3 regions of the Streptosporangium sp. NPDC000509 genome follow, and region 1 is predicted to be linked to each of the others. Evidence: riboswitches for the same ligand, from Rfam matches in the RefSeq annotation. Region 1 holds a riboswitch; each other region holds the start of a gene.
The links. A riboswitch is a leader RNA that binds a small molecule or an ion and turns the genes downstream of it on or off. The one in region 1 is predicted to bind cyclic di-AMP.
Positions count from the first base shown of each region.

Region 2: linked by a shared signal. The riboswitch ahead of ACFY3D_RS11300 (NlpC/P60 family protein) and the one ahead of ACFY3D_RS13465 (C40 family peptidase) in region 1 are both predicted to bind cyclic di-AMP.
Region 3: linked by a shared signal. The riboswitch ahead of ACFY3D_RS23770 (CHAP domain-containing protein) and the one ahead of ACFY3D_RS13465 (C40 family peptidase) in region 1 are both predicted to bind cyclic di-AMP.

Region 1 is NZ_JBIAYX010000006.1:192,648-200,543, forward strand. Features, by position in the region: gene serA (phosphoglycerate dehydrogenase) at 1-836, shown strand, start outside; gene ACFY3D_RS13465 (C40 family peptidase) at 1,443-2,051, opposite strand; cyclic di-AMP (ydaO/yuaA leader) riboswitch at 2,039-2,256, opposite strand; gene ACFY3D_RS13470 (3-isopropylmalate dehydrogenase) at 2,412-3,458, shown strand; gene ACFY3D_RS13475 (branched-chain amino acid aminotransferase) at 3,632-4,726, shown strand; gene ACFY3D_RS13480 (Uma2 family endonuclease) at 4,990-5,580, opposite strand; gene ACFY3D_RS13485 (O-methyltransferase) at 5,683-6,336, opposite strand; gene cimA (citramalate synthase) at 6,625-7,896, shown strand, end outside.
Region 2 is NZ_JBIAYX010000005.1:118,224-126,119, forward strand. Features, by position in the region: gene ACFY3D_RS11280 (L-aspartate oxidase) at 1-1,110, shown strand, start outside; gene ACFY3D_RS11285 (type III pantothenate kinase) at 1,110-1,892, shown strand; gene lysX (bifunctional lysylphosphatidylglycerol synthetase/lysine--tRNA ligase LysX) at 1,977-3,479, shown strand; gene ACFY3D_RS11295 (LuxR C-terminal-related transcriptional regulator) at 4,255-4,455, shown strand; gene ACFY3D_RS11300 (NlpC/P60 family protein) at 4,535-5,584, opposite strand; cyclic di-AMP (ydaO/yuaA leader) riboswitch at 5,590-5,737, opposite strand; gene ACFY3D_RS11305 (amino-acid N-acetyltransferase) at 6,198-6,767, shown strand; gene ACFY3D_RS11310 (RDD family protein) at 6,996-7,896, shown strand, end outside.
Region 3 is NZ_JBIAYX010000013.1:33,551-41,446, forward strand. Features, by position in the region: gene ACFY3D_RS23750 (GH1 family beta-glucosidase) at 1-269, opposite strand, end outside; gene ACFY3D_RS23755 (carbohydrate ABC transporter permease) at 305-1,207, opposite strand; gene ACFY3D_RS23760 (sugar ABC transporter permease) at 1,204-2,181, opposite strand; gene ACFY3D_RS23765 (extracellular solute-binding protein) at 2,265-3,614, opposite strand; gene ACFY3D_RS23770 (CHAP domain-containing protein) at 4,044-4,739, opposite strand; cyclic di-AMP (ydaO/yuaA leader) riboswitch at 4,758-4,896, opposite strand; gene ACFY3D_RS23775 (hypothetical protein) at 5,625-6,665, shown strand; gene ACFY3D_RS23780 (DUF6716 putative glycosyltransferase) at 6,757-7,896, shown strand, end outside.

The DNA.
Region 1 (7,896 bases):
GCGCCGGCATCGACGTGTTCCCCAAGGAGCCGGTCACCGACAGCCCGCTCTTCGAGCTCGACCAGGTCGTCGTCACCCCGCACCTGGGCGCCTCCACCCACGAGGCCCAGGAGAAGGCGGGCACCCAGGTCGCGCGCAGCGTGAAGCTCGCCCTCGCCGGGGAGTTCGTGCCGGACGCGGTCAACGTCCAGGGCGGTGCCGTCGCCGAGGACGTCAAGCCGGGCCTGCCGCTCGCCGAGAAGCTCGGCCGGGTGTTCACCGCCCTCGCGGGCGAGGTCGCCACCAAGCTCGACGTCGAGGTGCGCGGTGAGATCGCCTCCCACGACGTCCGCGTGCTGGAGCTGGCCGCGCTCAAGGGCGTCTTCACCGACGTGGTCGAGGACTCGGTCACCTACGTCAACGCCCCGCTGCTGGCCAAGGACCGGGGGGTGTCGGTCGAGCTGGTCACCAGCTCCGAGAGCCCCGACTGGCGCAACGTCGTGACGGTCCGCGGCGTCCTCGCCGACGGCCGCACGGTCTCGGTCTCCGGCACCCTGTCCGGGCCGAGGCAGATCACGAAGATCGTCGAGGTCAACGGCTACCAGATGGAGATCGAGCCCACCGACCACCTGTCGTTCTTCACCTACACCGACCGTCCCGGCATCGTCGGCGTGGTCGGCCGTATCCTCGGCGACCACTCGATCAACATCGCCTCGATGCAGGTGGCCCGGGACGCCAAGGGCGGTAAGGCGCTGATCGCCCTCACCGTCGACACCGCGATCCCGGCCGAGGTGATCGACCAGATCGGCGCGGAGATCGGCGCCGACAGCGGCCGCTCGGCCGACCTGGCCGACTAGCCCCGTTTCCCGCGCGTGCCGCGTCGTCGCGGGTCGGTGGCCCTTCCCGATCCAGGACGACATGCGATCACCCAGGACCGATCGGGGGACGTACGGGAAACACGACCGTGGTCCACCGATGTGGCCGCCGCCCCGATGACCGGGGCGGCGGCCACATCTCGTCTCAGCATGTGAGAAGTGTGTACGCCGGGCGAGACGGTGTTTTCGTGAGCAGGTAACCTGGAATGAAATGCGCCAGGTTCTCGTAATTCCTACCTGCCGCGGCGAGGCCTGACAGGGGCAGGCCGGCGACTCGCCGCGGTGTCGTGGCGCTTGCCGGCTCCAAGCCCCCGTCGCCGGTCCGTGATCCGGACCCTCGACATCAGGCCTGGTCGGAGTCCCGACCGGAGACTTGACCACCTTCCTTGCTCGCGTGCGACCGAGACGAGATTCGCCATGTACGACATGTATCCCTGGAACCGTCCCGAAGAGACAGAGGACGAGGCCACCGACGCGCTCCAGACCGCTCTGGACCGCAGGGACAACGGTGGTGCCCCCACCCGCTGAACCCGTTCTCGCCGCCACCGGGGCCTCCACGGCCTCCCGGCGGCGATCCGCCGGCGTGTCTCATCCGCCGGGCACGACTTCGGTCGCGAGCTCGACCCGCTTGGCGAGCTGGACCCCCTGCGGGTCGGGGCGGACCGCGCCGGAGAAGGCGGCGCGGCGCCAGGAGCTGAGCTTCTCCTCCTTGACGACGTCGCCGCTCTGCGGGGCGTGAACCATGTAGCCGGGCTTTGTGATCATGCCGACGTGGCCGAGACCGCTGAAGAAGACCAGGTCACCGGGTCTGAGATCCTTCCAGGCGATCTTCTTGGAGAAGGCGGCGTACTGGTCGTAGGTGACGCGGGGGAGTTTGATCCCGGCGGCGCCGTAGGCGCGGAGCATCAGGCCGGAGCAGTCGAAGCCGCCGTTGCCGGTGCCGCCCCAGACGTAGGGCGTTCCGCGCTTGGACATGGCCCACTGCACGGCCTTCTGCCAGGCGGGCCTGACGTCCATCGCCTTCAGCGTTTCCTTCAGTGTGGGGGTTTTGAGCGCCGCGGGCCCGGGGGCGGGGGGCGGGGAGGCGGCCAGGGCGGCGGTCGAGGTCGCGCACACCGCGGCGCCGGCGAGGATCAGGGAGGCGGAGATGGACAGGACACGGGGGAGAACTGTGCCGGACAGGATGATTCCTTCCATAAGGCCGGCCGGGTGAGCTGTCGGGCTCGGGCGTGGAGGCCGCCCTACGGCGCGAGAACGCGCTGATTCGCCCCAAGGGATCCGCCTGATGACGACCGGGAACGCGCTCCGGGGGAGGAGCGGTGTTCCCGGGGTGCGGTAGATCCCGTAAAGAGTGGTTCCCCGGCTCCGTGCGGGCCCGGTAAGGGGATGGCCCGTACGGATTAGGCAGTGATGTGAATGGGAGGACCATAACGAAACCTCTCGAAACGGTCAATACACAGCAAAAAAGGACAAAACGATCAGAGGGTCTGTCGTGCGAACACGTCCGCAGAATGAGACCGGTGTTCAATCGCCGAGACGGACCGGTAAGGTGCCTGCATGGATTCGCGTAACATTCGCCTGGCGGTCATCCCCGGGGACGGAATCGGAGTCGAGGTCGTCGCCGAAGGGCTGAAGGTCCTCGAAGCGGTCGGCACTAAGGTGGAGACCACCACCTACGACCTCGGCGCCAAGCGCTACCACGAAACCGGCGAGACCCTGCCGGACCCGGTCCTCGACGAACTGCGCGGATACGACGCGATCCTGCTCGGCGCGGTCGGCGACCCCAGCGTGCCCCCGGGCATCCTGGAGCGCGACCTGCTGCTCAAGCTCCGCTTCCAGCTCGACCACTACGTGAACCTGCGCCCGGTCAAGCTCTTCCCCGGCGTCGAGACGCCGCTGGGCGGATCCCGCCCCGAGGACATCGACATGATCGTCATCCGCGAGGGCACCGAGGGTCCGTACGCCGGAGCGGGTGGCGTCATGCGCAGGGGCACGCCGCACGAGATCGCCACCCAGGAGTCGCTGAACACCGCCTACGGCGTCGAGCGCGTCGTGCGTTACGCCTTCGACAAGGCGCTCGGCCGCCCCCGCAAAAAGCTGACGCTGGTCCACAAGACCAACGTGCTCACCTACGCCGGCGACCTCTGGGCCCGCACCTTCGACCGCGTCGGCCTGGAATATCCCGAGGTCCAGACCGACTACTGCCACGTCGACGCGGCCTCGATGTTCTTCGTCAGCCAGCCGGAGCGCTTCGACGTGATCGTCACCGACAACCTCTTCGGTGACATCCTCACCGACATCGGCGCGGCGATCGCCGGCGGCATCGGCCTGGCGGCGAGCGGCAACGTCAACCCCGACCGCACCGCGCCGAGCATGTTCGAGCCGGTTCACGGCAGCGCCCCCGACATCGCGGGCCAGGGCAAGGCCGACCCGACCGCCACGATCCTGTCGGTCGCCATGCTCCTCGACCACCTCGGCATGACCGCCGAGGCCACCAGGGTCGAGCAGGCCGTCGCCGACGACCTGGTCGAGCGGACGGCCGGCCGGGCCGGCCGGACCACCCGCGAGATCGGCGACGACATCACCGCCCGAGTAGCCGGCTGAGGAAGCCGCCTCCCTCGACCCCGACGCGCCTGGCGGCTCACCTGAGCCGCCAGGCGCGTTTTTGTTTCTCCAGCACTGCCGGTTTTCGGCATGGATGGAGTAGTTTCCCGTTACCCGGTCCGACGCAGAATGGACCCAAGGGTAAGCCAGACCTCAAGAGAAGGATCCGTGCGATGACCACCGCTCAGAAGCTCAGCTTCGACGTGCAGCTCTCCGACCACGCTCGCACCGCGGCAGAGCGCGAGCAGGTAATGGCGAGCCCCGGGTTCGGTCAGGTCTTCACCGACCACATGATCTCGATCGACTACACCGAGGGGGAGGGCTGGCACGACGCCAGGCTCATGCCGTACGGCCCGCTCAGCCTCGACCCCGCGACGTCGGTCTTCCACTACGCGCAGGAGCTTTTCGAAGGGCTCAAGGCCTACCGCCAGGAGAACGGCGCGATCGTGACCTTCCGGCCGGAGGCGAACGCCGCCCGCTTCAACAGCTCCGCGCTGCGGATGGCCATGCCCGAACTGCCCGAGGAGACGTTCGTCGAGTCGCTGGAGCTGCTCGTCCAGACCGACCGCGAGTGGGTCCCGACCACGCCGGGGCACAGCCTCTATCTGCGCCCCTTCATGATCGCCACGCAGCCGGCGCTCGGTGTCAACTACCCGTCCAGGAGCTACAAGTACATGGTCATCGCCTCTCCGGCGGCGGCCTACTTCGGAGGCGGGCAGGCCGTGACGGTCTGGCTCTCCACCGAGTACACCCGCGCGGCCCCCGGCGGCACCGGCTTCGCCAAGTGCGGCGGCAACTACGCGGCGGCCTTCGTCGCCCAGCGCCAGGCCGTCGAGCAGGGCTGTGACCAGGTGGTCTGGCTGGATGCGGGCGAGCACCGCTACGTCGAGGAGATGGGCGGGATGAACCTGTTCTTCGTCTACGGAGACCGCCTGCTCACCCCGGCGCTCACCGGCACCCTCCTGCCCGGCATCACCCGTGACTCGATCCTCTCCCTCGCCTCCGACCTCGGCCTCCAGGCCGAGGAGGGGCGCCTGTCGGTCGAGGAGTGGCAGCAGGGCTGCGAGACGGGCGAGCTCACCGAGGTCTTCGCCTGCGGCACCGCCGCGGTCGTCACCCCGGTCGGCTCGGTCAAGGGCGCCGACCGCGCCTGGACGATCGGCGACGGCACCCAGGGGCCCGTCACCTCGAAGATCCGCGAGGAGCTCGTGGGGATCCAGTACGGGACCCGTCCCGACCCGCACAGCTGGGTCCACAAGATCTGCTGAGCACCTTCCGCCGACGTCGAAGGCGACGGAGCGCACGGCTGGTCCACCCGATCCGTTGCCCCCGTTTTCCGCACGCGCCGCGTCGTCGCCGGTCAGCGGCCGTGTCCGATCCGGTGCGACGGTGATCGCTTCAGGTTGATCGAGGTCGCGTGCGGAGTACGGGGCCGATCCCCCGCAGGGCAGGCCCGGTCGAGGCGTCCGGGGATCCCCGCTCGGCGGGGGCTCCGGCCTCCCACCCCGGCCGGGCCTCCCGCCGAGTGGGCCTACCCTTCGGTCAGCTTGCCGGTGTCGATCGTGAGGTTCCAGGGAGCGGGGAGCTCAAGGGGCTCTCCAAGGGTCACCTGGTGTTGCCGCTGGTAACCCCTCTCCCCGGGATGGCTGAGGAGCCGGGCGAGATTCTGGGTGGCGTCGATCACGAGATAGAGCGGAACTCCGGCGATCGCGCAGTTTTCCGGTTTGGTGACGTGGTCGTCGCTCCGACTGCTGGGGGAGACCACCTCCACGACGAGCAGGGTCTCCTCCGCATAGACGTTCTCCTCGTCCCACATGCGGGGAGACTTCGGCACGACAAGGAGATCGGGCCGATAACGATCTTTCTGGACGCCCAGGAAGAGCTTGACGTCGTATACGGGGTGCCAGCCCTGTTCCGTGGCGAACGGGATGAGCTGGATCAACAACTGCAGGATGCTCTTGGCGTGGTTGAGTGTGGGCAACTCCCTCACCACGATCCGGCCGTTGATGATCTCGACCTTACGGTCGGGCCACTGGTCGCAGGTCCTCTGGTAGTGCGCTTCGAGCTCCTGATGGTTGGTGGACACGAGCTTCGCCTCGCGGCGTTCCAGGGTCTTGGCCATGAGCTCATCCTTCCCTCCACACGGGTGGGCGCAACGTGTTTGTCACATCGCTTACGGTAATCGGAAGAGTTTTCCTCCGCCCACGGTTCGGAAAAGTTTTCGTCAGTGCTTTCGAATCATGGTGAGGCCGTCGGCGATGGGAAGCATGATCGAGGTGACCCGCTCGTCGGCGCTCACCATGTCGTTGAACTCGCGGATGTGCCGCACGGTCTCGTCGTCCCTGGTGGGGTCGGCGACGTGCCCGCTCCACAGGGTGTTGTCGACGAGGATCACCCCGCCGGGGGCCAGGCGCGACATGAGGATCTCGTAGTAGACGGGATAGTTGACCTTGTCGGCGTCGATGAACGCCAGGTCGACGGCCGGGTGTTCGGGAAGCTCGCGCAGCCGCTCGGCCGCGGGCCCGATCCTCAGCTCGATGCGGTCGGCGACCTGGGCCTTCTCCCAGTGACTCCGGGCGATCGCCGTCCACTCCTCGCTCACGTCGAAGCAGGTGAGCCCGCCGCCGGGGGCGAGCCCTCTGGCGAGGCAGATGGAGGAGTAACCGGTGAAGGTGCCCACCTCCACCGCGTTCCTGGCGCCGCAGAGCTGGGCGATCATGGTAAGGAAACGCCCCTGGTCGGGGGAGATCTGCATGGACGCGTTGTCGCCGGTCAGCTCGCGGGTCTCGACGGCGAGGGCGTCGAGGACGTCGTCGGGCTGGCTGGTGTGCGCGAGCAGATACTGCCCCACGGTGGGGTCGAGGTAAGTCGCCTTCATGGGCCCATTCTCGCCCGTGCCGGACGGCGACGGGGGTGATTCCAGGTCGTGTCCCGGGCCGTTCGGGCGCGCCGCGGATCTCGGATCCTGAGATCAATGTGTCAGATGGTGTCGGCGTGTGGCAGACTCCGAAGCATCATGTTCTACGGTCTGCTCATTATCGGCAGGCGCGCCGGCTGAAAAGGGACACCGCCGGCGCGCAGACCTCTCACGTCCGTGAGGGGTCATTTTTGTTTCCAGAAGCCGAACGAGCGCGCGGCGAATCATCGAACCGCGAAGGAGATTGACATGGCCGACGATCGTTTCCACGTGTACGACACGACTCTCCGTGACGGTGCCCAGCAGGAGGGGCTCAACCTCACGGTGGCCGACAAACTGGCCATCGCGCGTCACCTGGACGGTCTGGGCGTCGGCTTCATCGAGGGAGGCTGGCCGGGAGCCAACCCCAAGGACACGGAATTCTTCAGGCGTGCTCAAACAGAGCTCGACCTGAAGCACGCGCAGCTCGCCGCGTTCGGCGCGACCCGCCGGGCAGGTGTGAAGGCAGCCGACGACCCATTGGTGGCCGCGCTGCGCGAATCCGGCGCGCCGGTCGTAACCCTTGTCGCCAAGAGTCACGACCGGCACGTGGAGCTGGCCCTCCGCACGACCCTTCAGGAGAACCTCGCGATGATCCGCGACACGGTCTCCCACCTTCGTGCGGAGGGCCAGAGAGTCTTCCTCGACGCGGAACACTTCTTCGACGGTTACAAGTCCAACCCCGACTACGCGCTGGAGGTCCTGCGCACCGCCGCCGAGGCGGGAGCCTCGGTCATCGCGCTGTGCGACACCAACGGGGGCATGCTCCCCGACGAGCTGGCCGAGGTGGTGCACGCGGCCGTCGGGACGTCGGCGAGGATCGGCATCCACTGCCACGACGACACCGGCTGCGCGGTCGCCAACTCGCTGGCCGCGGTCAAGGCGGGCGCCACCCACGTGCAGGGCTGCGCCAACGGCTACGGCGAGCGGTCGGGCAACGCCAACCTCTTCACCGTGGTGGCGAACCTGCAGCTCAAGCGGGGATTCGACCTCGTGCCGAAGGAGGCGCTGGCCGACATGACCAGGATCGCCCACGCGATCACCGAGGTCACCAACGTCACCCCCAACTCCCACGCTCCCTACGTGGGCGTCTCCGCCTTCGCGCACAAGGCCGGGCTGCACGCCAGCGCGATCAAGGTCGATCCCAACCTCTACCAGCACATCGACCCCGCCGAGGTCGGCAACGACATGCGCATGCTCGTCTCCGACATGGCCGGGCGCGCCTCGGTCGAGCTCAAGGGGCGCGAGCTGGGTTACGAGCTGTCCTCCGACACCTCACGGGAGCTGGTGAACCGGGTCAAGGAGATGGAGTCGAAGGGCTACACCTTCGAGGCCGCCGACGCCTCCTTCGAGCTCCTGTTGCGCGACACCGTCGCGGGCGAGAGCAGGCGCCACTTCCAGGTCGAGTCCTGGAGGGTGATCGTCGAGCGGGCGCGAGGCGGCGAGGTCGTGAGCGAGGCCACCGTGAAGCTGCACGCCAAG
Region 2 (7,896 bases), on a different contig from region 1:
ACCCCGGTGGTGGTCGAGCCGTGCACCGAGTCCTGGGAGACCACCAACCTGCTGACGGTCGCCTCCGCGCTCGTGGCAGCCGCCCGCGAACGCGAGGAGACCCGGGGGTCACACTGGCGTGAGGACTTTCCCGAGCGGAACGACGACCGGTGGCTGGGCCACCTCGACATCACCCTGACAGCGGAGGGGCTGGCCATGACATACGCACCGCACGGGCAGCGCGCGAGCGCGCTGCCGCCCCAGGTGGAGAACGACCTGGTCGAGGCGGGCCTGGACCCGAGGGCGGTGACCGCGGTCCTGGAGGCCGCCGCGGCCGAGGACCTGCAGGAGGGGGGCGACGTCACCAGTGTCGCCACCATCCCCGCCGACCAGACCGCCACCGCCGACGTGGTGGCCCGCGCCGACGGCGTGGTCGCGGGGCTGGCCGTGGCCGAGGGCGCGTTCTCCCACCTCAGCCAGGGCCGCCTGGTGACCGAGCGCAGGGTCAAGGACGGCGAGCGCGTCGCCACCGGCGACGTGCTGATGACCGTCACCGGTCCCACCAGGGACCTGCTGACCGCCGAGCGCACCGCGCTCAACCTGCTCACCCACCTGTCCGGCATCGCGACCCTGACCGGCCGCTGGGTCCGGGCCGTCGAGGGGACCGGGGCCAGGATCAGGGACAGCCGCAAGACGCTGCCGGGACTGCGGGCCCTGGAGAAGTACGCCGTCCGGTGCGGCGGCGGAACCAATCACCGCATGTCGCTTTCGGACGCCGCGCTGATCAAGGACAATCACGTGGTGGCCTCGGGTGGGGTCGCCGAGGCGTTCCGGGCGGTCCGTGACGCCTTTCCCGGCCTGCCGATCGAGGTCGAGGTCGATCGGATCGACCAGATCGAGCCGGTGCTGGCCGAGGGAGCGGAGGAGATCCTGTTGGACAATTTCACCGTCGAGGAGCTGGCGCGGGCCGTACGGCTGGTGGACGGCAGGGCGCGGCTGGAGTCCAGCGGGGGATTGACCCTCCAGGTCGCTCGTGCCGTGGCGGAAACGGGTGTTGACTACCTTGCCGTGGGCGCGCTCACGCATTCGGCGCCGGCGCTGGACATCGCCTTGGACCTTCGGGGGAATTGATGCTGCTTGCCATCGACGTCGGCAACACTCACACCGTTCTCGGACTCTTCGAGGGTGAGGACGTCATCGAGCACTGGCGGATCGCCACGGACGCCCGGCGCACGGCTGACGAGATCGCCGTCGTGCTCCAGGGGCTGCTCGGGCAGTCGCCGCTGCTCAAGGGCGCCGACGTCAACGGCATCGTGATCTGTTCCACCGTCCCCTCGGTGCTCAACGAGATGCGTGAGATGTGCCGCCGCTACTACGGCGACGTGAACGCGGTGATCGTCGAGCCGGGCGTCCGCACCGGGGTGCCGGTGCGGATGGACAACCCGAAGGAGGTCGGCAGCGACCGCATCGTCAACGCGCTGGCGGCGATCCAGCTGTACGGCGGGCCGTGCGTCATCGTCGACTTCGGCACCGCGACCTCCTTCGACGCCGTCTCCGCCAAGGGGGAGTACGTCGGCGCGGTGACCGCCCCCGGCATCGAGATCTCGGTGGACGCGCTCGCCACGGCGGGGGCGCAACTCCACAAGGTGGAGCTGATCCGTCCTCGCTCCGTGATCGCGAAGAACACCGTCGAGGCGCTTCAGGCCGGCATCATCTACGGCTTCGCCGGTCAGGTCGACGGGATCGTCGAGCGGATGGCGGCGGAGCTCGCCGACGACCCCGACGACGTCACCGTGGTCGCCACCGGCGGTGCGGCGCCGCTCGTGGTGAGCGAGGCCCGCTCGATCGACATGCACGAGCCCTGGCTCACGCTGATCGGCCTGCGCCTGATCTACCACCGCAACACGCCCTGAGGACGCCGGGGCACCGGGAGAGTCCCTCCCGGTGCCGGACGGGGGGAACTCACGGGGTTCGCCGCATCGGTACCCTTTGGAACTGTGACCGATGACGTGACCACCCCCGCCGAGGATCTGCCCGAGCAGATGCGTGTACGCCGGGAGAAGCTCGACCGCCTCCGTTCCGAGGACGTCGACCCCTATCCGGTGAACTTCCCGCGCACCGCGACCAACGCCGAGATCCGCCAGAAATACGCCGATCTCTCCGCTGACACCGCGACGGGCGACAAAGTGGGTGTCACCGGCCGCGTGATGCTGTCCAGGACCGGAGGCAAGCTCTGCTTCGCCACCATCCGCGACGGCTCAGGCGATCTCCAGATCATGGTCTCCCTGGACAGGGTGGGCGAGGAGTCCCTCGCCGCGTGGAAGCGCGACGTCGACCTGGGTGACCACGTGGGCATCGAGGGCGAGGTCATCACCTCCCGCAGGGGCGAGCTGTCCATCCTCGCCGACCGCTGGGCGATCACGTCGAAGTGCCTGCGCCCGATGCCGGAGAAGCACGCCGGGCTCACCGACCCCGAGGCGCGGGTCCGTCAGCGCTACGTCGACCTCATCGTCAACGACGAGGCCAGGAAGATGGCCCACACCCGCAGCGCCGTGGTCCGGGCCGTCCGCGACTTCTGGCACGAGGAGGGCTACCTGGAGGTCGAGACGCCGATGCTTCAGCCGATCCACGGCGGAGCCACGGCCAGGCCCTTCAGGACCCACATCAACGCGTACGACATGGAGCTCTACCTCCGGATCGCGATCGAGCTCTACCTCAAGCGGCTGGTGGTCGGCGGCCTGGAGAAGGTCTTCGAGATCAACCGCAACTTCCGCAACGAGGGCGCCGACTCCACCCACAACCCCGAGTTCACGATGCTGGAGGCGTACGGCACGTATCTCGACTACAACGACATCGCCGACCTGACCCAGCGGATGATCCAGAAGGCCGTGATAGCGGCCCTCGGCCACTCCGTCGTCGTCCACCAGGGCCAGGAGGTCGATCTCGGGCTGGCGAAGTGGCCGCGGATCACCCTGTACGGATCGGTCTCCGAGGCGCTGGGCGAGGAGGTCACCACCGAGACGCCCCTGGAGCACGTCCGCAAGCTCGCGGACGCGCGGGAGATCCACTGGGACGCCAAGTGGGGTCAGGGCAAGCTGGTCCAGGAGATCTTCGAGGCCCTCGTCGAGCACACGCTCATCCAGCCCACGTTCGTCATGGACTATCCGCTGGAGACCTCCCCGCTGGCACGCAACCACCGGGACAACCCCCTCCTCACCGAGAAGTGGGACCTGATCGGCTTCGGTACCGAGCTGGGCACCGGTTACTCGGAGCTGAACGACCCGATCGAGCAGCGCCGCCGCCTGACCGAGCAGTCCCTGCTCGCCGCGGGCGGCGACGCGGAGGCCATGCAGCTTGACGAGGATTTCCTCACGGCCCTGGAATATGCGATGCCGCCCACCGGTGGCATGGGGCTCGGGATCGACCGTCTCATCATGGCCTTCACCGGCAAGAACATTCGCGAGACCATCCTGTTCCCGCTGGTGAAGCCGACCGCCTGAGCACGGCGAAGGGCGGCACGCAGGGATTTCGCGATGGCGTCGGCCCCGGGCACCGCCCGGGGCCGGCGCCGTTTTCATGTGGTGGCGTGGTGAGACCGCCGTGAGTGCCGCGGGGCCGTCGACGAAACGGACGAAACGAACGAAACGAGAGTGGAGGGCTGGAAACGGTCGTCGCGCCCATGGTCCCCCATAATGCCGGACGCCTTTCCGTGCGGATCAGAAATCCATTTCCAGCACGTCCAATATCGCTTTCGCGTCCCATCGTCACCGCGTGATACTTCACGAATGCCGCGAAGCTGCTTCCTCGACCCCTATATTTCTGTCTTTTTCGCGGCGTGCCGTCAAGGTGGCGGATGGTGATGGCCGCCGAAGACTATCGGGAAGAGATCGGTTTTTACCGAGAAATGCGGGCAGTCCGGATCTCCGGAGGACCCGCTCCGGCGCGCCCGGCGGGGCGAGGGCTCCCGCGAAACCTTGTTCTGCCAGGACTTCGATCACCGCAGCCAGGGGTGCCTGCCGGCTCGTGCTCGGGATGGGTCATGACATAGCCGCAAAGGCACTGACATATCATGAGTACTTCATGTAGCGCCTACTATGTCAATACTGGACGCGCGCTATGAAGAGCGGAACTTGACGACCTTTGAACAAGGCGTTTACCGTTCCTGGCGGACGGTATTCATTTCCGGCGTCTCGCACCCGGTTTCCAGAGTGGGGGGAGTGACTCTTGATGGCATATCCAGAAGTGGATTCACGCCATGGCGACAGCCCCCTGGGCATGAGCGATATCGGTCTCAGCGATGACGACCTCGTGCTGCTGGCTGAGCTCGCCAAGGGTGTCACGGTCGATCGGGTGGGGCGTCGCCTCGACATCAGCGGGCGGACCGTCAGGCGCAGGCTGAGAGGCATCTGCGACCGCATCGGTGTCGCCACGGCGATCGAGGCCGTCGCCTGGGCCGCACGCCGTCGCCTGATCTGACACGGCACCGCACGCGTGCCCGGCAGGTCGGGCCGGGCACGCGTGCGGGCAGGACAGGGTGGGGCGGGGTGGGGCACGCTCAGGCGGCGATGCGGACGCCTCCGACGAAGGGCCGGTTGTCGATCGTGGTGATGTGGACGACGTCACCCGTCCGGGGCGCGTGGACCATCAGGCCCGCGCCGATGTAGATCCCGACATGGTGCAGGTCGCTGTAGAAGAAGACCAGGTCTCCGGGGCGTAGCTCTTTCCTGGAGACGTGGGTGCCGGCGGTCCACTGGTCGCCGGTGTAGTGCGGCAGGCTGATGCCGACCTTCTGGTAGGCCCACATGACCAGCCCGGAGCAGTCGAAGGAGTTGGGACCCTCGGCGCCCCAGACGTACGGCTTGAGCTGCTGGGTGAGCGCCCAGCGGGTCGCCTCCGCGGCCTTGCCGCTGCCCACGATGGGCACGTTGGTCTTCACCCGGGCGCCCCTGTTGCCGACGGCCCTGGCACGCACCTCGCTGAACAGGTCGCTCTCGACCCGCGCGACCAGACGCTCGATCTTGGTCCGATTGCCGTCGATCTCCACCAGGAGCTTCTTGACCTCCGCCGTCCTCGCCTTGGCGCCGGCCTTCGCCCGCTCGGCGGTCTCGATCGCCCGGGCGACCTGGGCGACCTCCTCGCTCTGCTGCTGCTGGAGCGCGTAGTTGGTGGTGGCCTGATCGAGGAAGGTGTCGGGGTCCGTCGCCTGTGTGAAGGCGAGTCCGGAGTTCAGGCCGCCCGACATGTAGGTGCTCTGCGCCAGGAGGGTGGCCTTGGTGCGACGGGAGGCCAGCTCCGACTCGCTCGACGCGAGGATCTTCTCGGCGCTCTCCGCGGCCCGCTGGGCCTGCCTGAGCTTGACCCGCTCGCCGTTGTACCGCTCGGCGAGGACGCCGATCTCCTCGTGCAGTTTCTCGGCCTGCTTGGCCAGCTGCTGGAGGCTGGGTTCGGGGTCGGCGGTGGCCGCGACCGTCGGTGTGCCGAGAGTGAGGGTGGCGAATGCCAGGCCGATCACCGCCATGCGGCGGCGCAGCCCGCGCGGCGCGCGTTCTCGACGGCGGGCGTCGTCGCCCGCGTTCTTTCCTCCGCGGTCGCGCTCGCGCTTCACCAACGGGCTCCTCTCCTCGGCCGCCTACCGGGTTAGCTGACGGGTTCGGGCCGGAGGCAGCCCTACCGAGTGCGCCGTTGGCACTCGGATTCACCCCCAAGGACGTGGTGGGTCCCCGGTTCCCCGTGGTGAGGGATTCGGCGGGTCAGGCTTTTACGTCTCTGACATCGAGCACGGAGATTAGTGCACCCGTGGTTCCTGCTCAACCAGAACTGCGAATTCAGTGGAGGTTCCGCAACTGAAGTGTCACGGAAAGATCACATGTCAATATGATCAACATGGCCATTACGCTGCCTTTACCTCCCCGGCGGGGGTGTGGGGAAGGTCTTCCCAGGTCCGGGACCGTACCAAAGGTGAGTTGTGGCACACGTGAGATGCCGCGCGCCCAGTGTGGTAAAGCGATTACCGGCGGTCATGTGAGGGGGGTGTGCCGCGAGTTAAGGAGGAGCCGTAATTGAAGACCGGTGAGGACGTACGCTGAACGGTCATGGAGCAGCTTGCTGAGCATTCTCCCGTGCCGGTCGTGCGCACCCCGGGCGGCGGGGAGCGACGCGCGGGACCCGAGGGGGCGGAGCCTGACCCGCCCCTGCCCGAGGCGGCCGAGGTCGCGGAGATCGTCAAGGCCACAGGGGCCCCAGGGGTCGCCGAGGTCTCGGTCCGTCGTGCCCGGACCCCGGACGTCCGCGCGATCAGGCGGCTCGTCGACACCTACGGCGGCGTCGGCCCCCGCCTGCTGGAGAAGGCCACCGTCACCCTGTACGAGGACGTTCAGGAGTTCTGGGTCGCCACCGACAAGGAGGGGGCGGTCATCGGCTGCGGGGCTCTCCACGTCCTCTGGGAGGATCTGGCCGAGATCCGCACCGTGGCCGTCGATCCGACCCGTCGCGGGATGGGAATCGGCCACCGGATCGTCTCCGCCCTCATTCGCACGGCCGCGGAGCTGGGCCTGCGCCGGGTCTTCTGTCTCACCTTCGAGGTCGACTTCTTCGCCAGGCACGGTTTCCGCGAGATCCAGGGCACGCCCGTCGCCCCCGCGGTCTACGCGGAGCTTCTCGCCTCCTACGACGAGGGCGTGGCGGAGTTTCTCGATCTGGAGCACGTCAAGCCCAACACCTTGGGAAACACCCGGATGTTGCTCCACCTGACACGTGAGCCCGACTGTGATGACTTTGGAGCTGACTGATCGGAAAGGTGACTGTCGATACCTATGTCGATACCTTGTGCAGCAGCAAGCATGTGCGTCTGACATTTGCCACATGCGCAGTCTAAGTGAGGTGACGCGGTGAGCACCGGACAGCCGCCGTATCCACAGGATGATCCCGACCGCGATCGCACACCGTCGGGACACCCGGATTACGGACAGCACAACGCGGGTCGAGCCGCTGGCGAACTCGATCCCGACGTAACGGTTATGGGATATCGGTCGGAGGCCTCACAGCCGAACACCGGCCCAGGACAGAGCCAGCCCGGCTACGGTCAGGGTTACGGGCAGCAGGGCTACGGCCAGCAGCCCGGTTACGGTCAGCAGGGTTACGGCCAGCAGTCCGACTACGGGCAGCAGTCCCAGCAGCAGGGCTACGGCCAGCAGGGCGGGACGGGGTCGTACGGGCAGCAGCAGCAGCCCGGCTACGGCCAGCAGTCCCAGCAGCAGGGTTACGGCCAGCAGCCCGGCTACGGCCAGCAGGGCGGGACCGGCGGGTACGGCCAGCAGGGCGGGACGGGGTCGTACGGGCAGCAGCAGCCCGGCTACGGCCAGCAGGCGTCCCACGAGCAGTCGGGCTACGGCCAGCAGTCCCAGCCCGGTTACGGCCAGCAGGGTTACGGCCAGCAGTCGGGCTACGGCCAGCAGGGGGCCCAGCAGCCCGGCTACGGTCAGCAGCCGGACTACGGGCAGCAGTACGGCCAGCAGGGTTACGGCCAGCAGCCCGACTACGGGCAGCAGGGCTACGGCCAGCAGCCCGGGTACGGGCAGCAGGGCTACGGCCAGCCGTACGGCGGTCCTCCCGGAGCGCCCGCCCCGCTCGCGGAGTGGTGGCAGCGTCTGCTGGCGAGGTTGGTCGACGGGATCATCCTGGCGATCCCGGGGGTCATCATCAGCCTGGTGCTGACCGCGATGCTGGTGACCGCCCCCACCTTCGACGGCACGTCGATCACGGAGGGGAGCGGGACCTTCCTCGCCGGGCTCCTCATCGCGTTGGTCAGCGCGTCGATCTACATGGCCTACGAGTTCCTCATGCTCAGCAGGGGCGGCCAGACGGTCGGCAAGATGGTCATGGGCATCAAGGTCGTGCCGGTCGGCAGTGCCCTGCCGC
Region 3 (7,896 bases), on a different contig from region 1:
TTGACGGCCCCGCGCCCCTCGGGCTGGATCCGGGGCCAGGAGACGGAGAACCGATACGCGCTGAGGCCGAGTTCGGCCATCATCCGCACGTCGTCCCGGTAGCGGTTGTAATGGTCGATGGCGATGTCGGCGTGCTCGCCGTTCACCACCTTTCCCGGCTGCTTGACGAAGGTGTCCCAGATGGAGCGGCCTCGGCCGCCCTCCGAGACAGCGCCCTCGATCTGGTAGGCGGAGGTGGCCGCACCCCAGACGAAGTTCGTCGGAAACATTAGATCCGGGCTCTTGATCCGCGTCTCTTGCGTGGTCACGCCTTGACCGCACCTTCCATGAGTCCGCCGACGATCTGGCGGCCGAACGCGATGAAAACGATGAACAGCGGCAGGACCGATGCCGCGGTGCCGGTGAACAGCATCACGTAGTCGGTTCCGTGGGCCTGGTTGAGCGCCGCGATCGAGGTCTGGACCACCGGGTTGTCCGGGTTCAGCACGATCAACGGCCACATGAACTCGTTCCAGGTCTGCATGAAGACCAGGAGCGTGAGCACCGCCATTCCCGGCCGGAGCGCCGGGAGGATGACGTTGAGATAGATGCGCATGGTGGAGGCGCCGTCGACACGGGCCGCCTCGACCAGTTCGTCCGGCACCGCCTGGGTGGCGTACTGGGTCATCATGAAGACCCCGAAGCCGTTGACCAGGAAGGGCAGGATCACCGCCTTCAGCTGACCGGTCCAGCCGAGCGTGACCATGAGCTCGTACAGTGGCACGACGCCCATCTGCTGGAGCGGGACCATCATCGTCACCAGGATCAGGCCCAGCAGGATCTTGCTGCCCCTGAAGCGCAGCTTCGCGAAGGCGAAGCCGGCGAGGGTGGAGATCAGCACGACCGAGACCGTCACGGTGACCGAGACGATGGCCGAGTTGATCAGGCCGGTCATGAAGTAGGCGTCCTCGGTGGACAGCAGTCGCGCGATGTTCTCACCGAGGTGGCCGCCGGGGAACAGCGGCGGGGGTACGTCGATGGCCTCCTCGTTGGTCCGGGTGGCCATGATGAACATGTAGTAGATGGGGAACGCCGACAGCACGAGGGCGAAGGCCAGGACGACCTTCGTCAGCGGGCCCGCGTCCCAGATGCGGTTTCGCGCGGCCGACTGGCCCGAGGGGCGTCGGGAGTGCTGCGCGGGGGGCCGCCGGAGCTGGGTGGCCGTCACTTGGAACCCCCGATACGGCGGGTGAAGGAGTAGTTGATGAGTGTCCCGATGAGGATCAGTGCGAACAGCAGCCACGAGGCCGCGGCGGCGTAGCCGAAGTCGAAGTCGCGGAATGCCTCCTTGACGATGAACATCGCCACGGTCTGGTACTGGCCGGTGGCGCCACCGCTCATCGTCGGGTTGCCGTCGAACATGACCGGCTCGGTGAACAGCGTCAGGCCGCCGATGGTGGAGATGAAGACGACGAAGATGATCGTCGGGCGGAGCATCGGGATGGTGATCTGCCAGAACTGCCGCCTGGGCGTGGCGCCGTCGATGGCGGCGGCCTCGTAGAGGTCCTTGGGGATGGTCTGCATGGCGGCGAGCAGGATGATCGAGTTGTAGCCGGTCCAGCGCCAGTCGATCATCGTGGAGATCGCGATCCACGCGGACCACTTCTCGTTCTGCCAGTTGATCGCGTCGACCCCGAAGAAGCTCAGGAACCAGTTGATCATGCCGTAGTCGCGCCCGTAGAGCTGGGTGAAGACGACGGCGACGGCGACGACGGAGGTGATCAGCGGCAGCAGTACGCCGAGGCGGAAGAAGAGCCGTCCCCGGATGCGCTTGTTGAGCGCGTTGGCCAGCAGGAGGGCCAGGACGAGCTGCGGGATCGTCGACATGACGAACATGCCGAGGGTGTTGATCACCGCGTTCCAGAAGGCCTCGTCGGTGATCAGCTCGATGTAGTTGTCGAGGCCGACGAGAGTCTTGTCTCCGGCGAGCTCCCAGTCGTGCAGGGAGACCCAGAGGGTGTAGCCGAGGGGGAAGACGCCGAAGACGGCGAAAAGCAGGAAGTACGGGGATACGAGGAAGTAGGGGGTCGCCCGGAGGTCGAAGCGAGACCACCCACCGCCCTGCTTCGGTCCGCGGCGCCCGCCGGACCGGCGGGGGCCGGGCCGTGGCGGCGCGGCCGGGGAGTCGACGTGCAGTGTCATCGGTCAGAGCCTTTCAGCGGGGGCAGGCGACCGGCCCGGCTGCGGGATCGCCACAGCCGGGCCGATGCGGGGCGGTACGGGGATCAGCCCGCTGCCTTGACGCCGGCCTCAAGGAACTTGGTCCAGGCCTGGTCGTAGGGGACCGAACCCTGGTCCATGCCCTCGAGGACCTTCTCCACCGCGGTCTTGACCTGGGCGTGCTTCTCGCCGAGGAAGACGGGCAGCAGGTCCTTGACCGAGGCACCGAAGATCTGACCGGTCGGCGCGTCGTTGAAGAACGGGTTCTTCAGGTCGGCGACCGCCGGGTCCTGCTGGGCGGGGATGGAGCTCGGGAAGGCCGCAGCCTCCTGGAAGGCCATGACGTGGCCCTCCTTGCCGGTGAGGTAGTTCAGGACCTCGGCGGCCTCCTTGGGGTGCTTGCTCTGCTTGGGAACCGCGAGGTAGGAGCCACCCCAGTTGCCCGCGCCGCCGGGCACGGCCGCGACGTCCCACTTGCCCTTGTTGTCGTCACCGGCCGCACCGGAGACCACGCCGAGCATCCAGGCAGGGCAGCCCATGGTCGCGAAGGCGCCCTTCTTGATCGCGGCGTTCCACGGCGGGGTGAACGAGGCGAGCTTGGCGGTCAGACCGGCCTCGCTGAAGTCCTTCACCGTGTCGAAGGAGGTCTTGATGGCCGGGTTGCTCTCGATGATGAGCTGGTTGTTCTTGTCGAAGTAGGCGACGTTGCCGTTCTTCGGCGCCTCCTGCGACAGGATCACGTTGTAGAGCGTGTTCGGGCCGTCGAGGAACTTGGGATCGGTCTTGCCGGGGTTGGCGGCCTTGAACTTCTCACCGATCGCCTTGAAGGCGTTCCAGTCCGGCCAGAGCTTGCCGACCTCCTCGCGGTCGGTGGGCAGGCCCGCCTTCTCGAACAGGTCCTTGCGGTAGCACATGGTCATGCCACCGATGTCGGTGCCCAGGGCGAAGAGCTTGTTGTCGGCGTTGATGCCGTTGTCCCACTTCGCTGCGGGGAAGTCGGCCTTACGGCTGTCCAGCCCGTACTCGGCGAGGTCGGTGAAGAACTGCGGGCGGGCCTTCATGAGACCCATCGCGCCCTCGTCCAGGGCGATGATGTCGGCCGCGCCGCTGCCCGCCTGCAGGCGCTGGAGCAGCTGCGGGAGGTAGACGTCCTCGAAACGGTCGGTCAGGTTCTGGTACTTGACCTGGATGTTCGGGTTCGCCGCGTTCCACGTCTCCACGGCCTTGTCGTAGCCGAAGTTCTCACCGCCACCGAAGGTGTGCACGGTGATGGTTACCGGCTCGGCCGGGGCGGAGGAACCGCCCTCCGCGGCGGGTGCCGCCGGCTCGCTGGAGCTGCATGACGTGATGGCCAGGGCGGTGGCCGCCATGACCGCGACGGCGGCGAGCTTGCCGTGTCGCTTGTTGTTCAACATTCCGGACCCCTCTCAGGTGGTCGCCCGAACTTCATTGGGAGGCGACATCGCGAACCGGTCCCCGACAAACGCGGTCGTCGCGACGAGATCGTTCCTCAATGTGCTTTTGGGAGCGCTCCCACGAAGAGTGGACGATGGGCAACCAGGACGTCAATATGCCGAAACTCAACCGTTACATCCAGCCGCTTTAGGTGGGACTTTTGGTGTGAAAGGTTGACATACCTCCCACAAGGGTGATTGGGAGCGCTCCCACCTCACGGGCATACCAGTTGGGGCATTTCGTGGCCGTGCGGGGCTCGCGGAGGGGAGAGGGAGGGGCGGGCGGGGTGGAATATGGAATATCGTCAGGGGCACCGCTCGAACGAGCGGTGCCCCTGGGAGTGTGATGACCGGTCCGCGTTCACCGGCGGGGGCCGGGGTGGCCGGAGGTCAGTCCGAGTAGACCGGGTAGCCGTAACCGACGACCTGGGAGACGGGCCTGACGCGCTCCTCGACGACGCCGTTGCCGGTGTTGCCCTCGATCGTGGTGATCGTGCCGTTCCCGTTGTCCTTCTTCACGAAGCCGACGTGGTCGATGCCCTCGATGCTCTTGCCGCCGGCCCAGTCGAAGTAGACGACGGCGCCGGGAGTGGGGACGGTGCCCCAGTGTCCGTTGTTCTTGAACCACTTGGCGTGGGTGACGGTGTAGGCGTCCCAGCCCATCGTGGGGCGGATGCCGGCCGTCTCGCCGACCCAGGAGACGAACATCGCGCACCAGGGGGCGTTGGCGTACTCGTACACGCTCTTGCCGCCGTCGCGGGCCATGGTCTCCTTGGCGCGAGGGCTCGAAACGTACCAGGACTGGAACTTGGTTCCACCGCCCTGGGCGTTCTCGCGGACACCGATCTGCTTGGAGGCGATGTCCAGGATCTGTGCGGCGGAGACCTTGGGAAGGCTCTCGGCGATGACCTGCAGGGAGGTCTTCGCGGCCCCGGCGTCCTGCGCGCGGGTGTCGGCGGGCGGTGCGTTCACGACGCCGTGGCTGTCGGCCAGAGCCGCGCCGGTGGTGCCCGTCGCGAGGACGGCGCAGGCGCCCAGGACGGCGCAGACGGCGCGGGGGGTGGAGGTGAGGCGATGCTTGGTCATGCGGGGGTTCGACTCCTTGCTTCGCTTCCATACCGCCTACCGGGTTAGCTGACGGGTTCGGGCTGGGAAGTGCCCTACGACGCATGAGTGCGTTGATTCACCCCAGGAACGTGGTTCCCCGGTTCCGCAGACTTCGCGGATTCGGCGGCCGTGCTCACCGACGGCGGAAGGTTCCGCCGGGTGGAGCGCGGTCGGGCAATGTGACGGCAATGCACAGATCTGTATAGACCTAGACAATTGCCATGAACAGGACGAACGTACGACAACCCGGCAGACGATTACAAGTGGGACACATTGCTCTGACTTGGTAATACGTCCCAAATGAGGGGGTACGGCGGGGTGCCGCCTGGCGAGGGAGAGAGGAGTCGATCACGTCCCTCCGGCGCCGGGCGCACCTCCCTCCGGGGGTGGAGGGACGTCCGGGATCCCCCACTTTCACGGCGATCCGGGTTTTCCCGACCCGTCCGCGAGGCGTCGGCCAGGGTGTGCTATCGCGCGAGGGGAGACCCTCCGTCGAAGATCGTATAATCACCATTTTTTAGAACAAGTATTCGATGGTAAAAAGTATGCGGATGGTAGGAGTTCTCCCATGGAAGTGCCGGAGAGCGCGCACGGGACCCGGCGGCTCACGACCATGTCCGAGGAGGTTCTCGCGGCCTCCAGATGATCGGGGTCCACGGCCGGCGCCTCCCCGCCCGGCCCGCGACGATGAATCGTCGTGGCCCCGCCGACGCCGGCCCGCCCGACGGACATCCGGTCGTATCCGATCTCGGACGGTGGCGGCGGAGAGGTAAAGACCAGAGAGATCATCTGCAATCTCGCGTGGTCGGTTGTTCACCCGCAGTTCCCTGCTCCTTAAGGCCACCGGGTTAGGTTGTGCCAGTCGTGAACGGGTCATCGCCCGGCGTGGAGGACGGTCGAGACCACGCGCGGGAGCAGGATTCGGCCATCGCCTGGGTGGAATCCCCGCTGCAGATGCTCTGCGCGGTGGAGGCCCACCATGCCGGGCTGCTCGGCGCTCGCAGCCATCTCGTCCCCCGGGCGAAACTCCGCCCGCTGGCCGTGACAGGCCGCGAACTCGGCCGCCTCACCCTGCCGAGAGGGCTTGAGCTCACCCCGGCGCGCCCGGACATGCCCCGGCCGCGCCGGGGGGAGACCTGGGCGGTGGGCGACGCCTTCTCCGGCAAGGTCCAGTTCCGCTGGCTCACCGCGTCCCCCGGCCGGATCGTGATCGTCGACGACGGGCTCGCCACCATCAGGCTCCTGGAACTGCTCACCGGCAGGACGGGAACGCCCCTGCTGAGGGCGAGGGGGAAGACGGGAAGGCTCAGGACCGTCCTCGCCACGGCGGCCGGGCTCAGGCTGCGCGCCGCCGCCCGCGCGGGGCGGTTGTCGATCTTCACCGCGCTGCCGGTGCCCTCCGACCTGGCGAAGGCCGTACGTGCCAGGGGAGTCGAGCTGGTCACCCACGACTTCGCCTGGTTGCGATCCCAGCCGCTGCGAAGGCCCCGCCCCGCCGAGCGCACCGTCGTCCTCGGCACCTCGCTGGTCCGCAACGGCCTGATCCACCGCGAACGCTACTTCGGCTGGCTGGCCGGGCTCGGATCGGCCGAGCCGGTGGCCTACTTCCCGCACCGCCGCGAGGACCCCGGCGACCTGGCCCGGGTCGGGGAGCAGCCGGGAATCACCGTCTACGACGGCGGGATCCCCGCCGAGATGACCCTGCGCGGCCTGGCCGCCGAGCAGCGGGTGCTGAGCCTGCCGTCCACCGCGGTCACCTCCCTGCGGGTCCTGCTCTCGGCCCGGGGGGTCGCCGTGGAGACGGTGGACGTTCCCGACGAGTGGTGGACGGCCGAGGCGGCGCCGTCACTGCGCTCCCACCTGTCGAGGTTCGCCCATCACGACACGGGAGTCACCGGGTCATGACCCGACGGCCGAGGCCGGGCGGGCTCGCCGCTCGCGCCACGCACACCGTGCCCGCACACGAAACCGGGGAATTCCCCGCCGGAGGTTTTCTTTGAAGGTCCTGGCCGTGGCCGACTCCGACTCCTACCTGAAGTGGGCGGCCTGTCTGCTGCGGGACCTGCCCGCAGGCTGTGAGTCGGAACTGGCGGTCGTCCGCACCCCCATCACCCCTTCGCCGGCGCAGATCCACGCCGCCGTGGCGGGCTCGGCGGCAGACCCGCCGGTGCTGTCGGCCCGCGCGCTGCGCCGGGCCGCCGAACGATTCAGACCCGACGTGGTGCTCGTCGCCTGTACGGGACCGGTGGTGGACGTGCTGACCGCAGACGTGCTGACCGGGCTGCGGCCCCGGCCGGTGTTCGTCTCGGGGCTGCCGGGCATCTCCGTCCCCGCCACCGAGAAGGCGTGGCTGTTCCGCAGCGGATGCGACCTGTTCGTGCTGCACAGCGGCCGGGAGGTCGAGGAGTTCTCCGAGATCGGCGCCAGACTGGGCGGGGGCGGCCAGATCGGGCTGGCCAGGTTGCCGTTCCTGCGCGGTGACGCGGAGATCGCCGCCACCGGGCCGCGCGACCGGGTGGTGTTCGCCACCCAGGCCAAGGTGCCCAAACGCAGGGAGGAGCGCGAACGCGTCCTGCTCGCCCTGGCCGAGCTGGCCGCAAAGCGGCCCGACCTGGACGTCGTCGTCAAGCTTCGGGCCCTGGACACCGAGCGTCAGACCCACAACGAGCGCTACCACTACCAGCGCCTGTGGCAGTCGCTCGCCGAGGAGGGCCGGGTGCGCGCCGAGGCCGTGCGCTTCGCGGTGGGGCCCATGCACGAGCACCTGGCCCACGCGGTGGGCTTCGTCACCGTCAGCTCGACCGCCGCGCTGGAGGCGATCGCCCAGAAGGTACCGCTCCTGGTGCTGTCGGACTTCGGGGTCGGCGCCGAGATGATCAATCTGGTCTTCGAGGACAGCGGCCTGCTCGGCACCCTCGACGACCTCTCCGCCGGGCGCTTCCTGCACCCGGACGACGCCTGGTGCAAGGTCAACTACTTCCACCCCGGTGGCGAGAGCGACTGGGTGTCGCGGATGGTCTCCCTGGTGGGAAAGGCTCGCTCGGGCCGCCTCGCCCCGGCGATGTCCCTGCTCGAAGGTCCCGAGTACACCACCGCCCGCCGCCGCGCCCGCATGCGCGTGGAGGTGCCGCCGAAT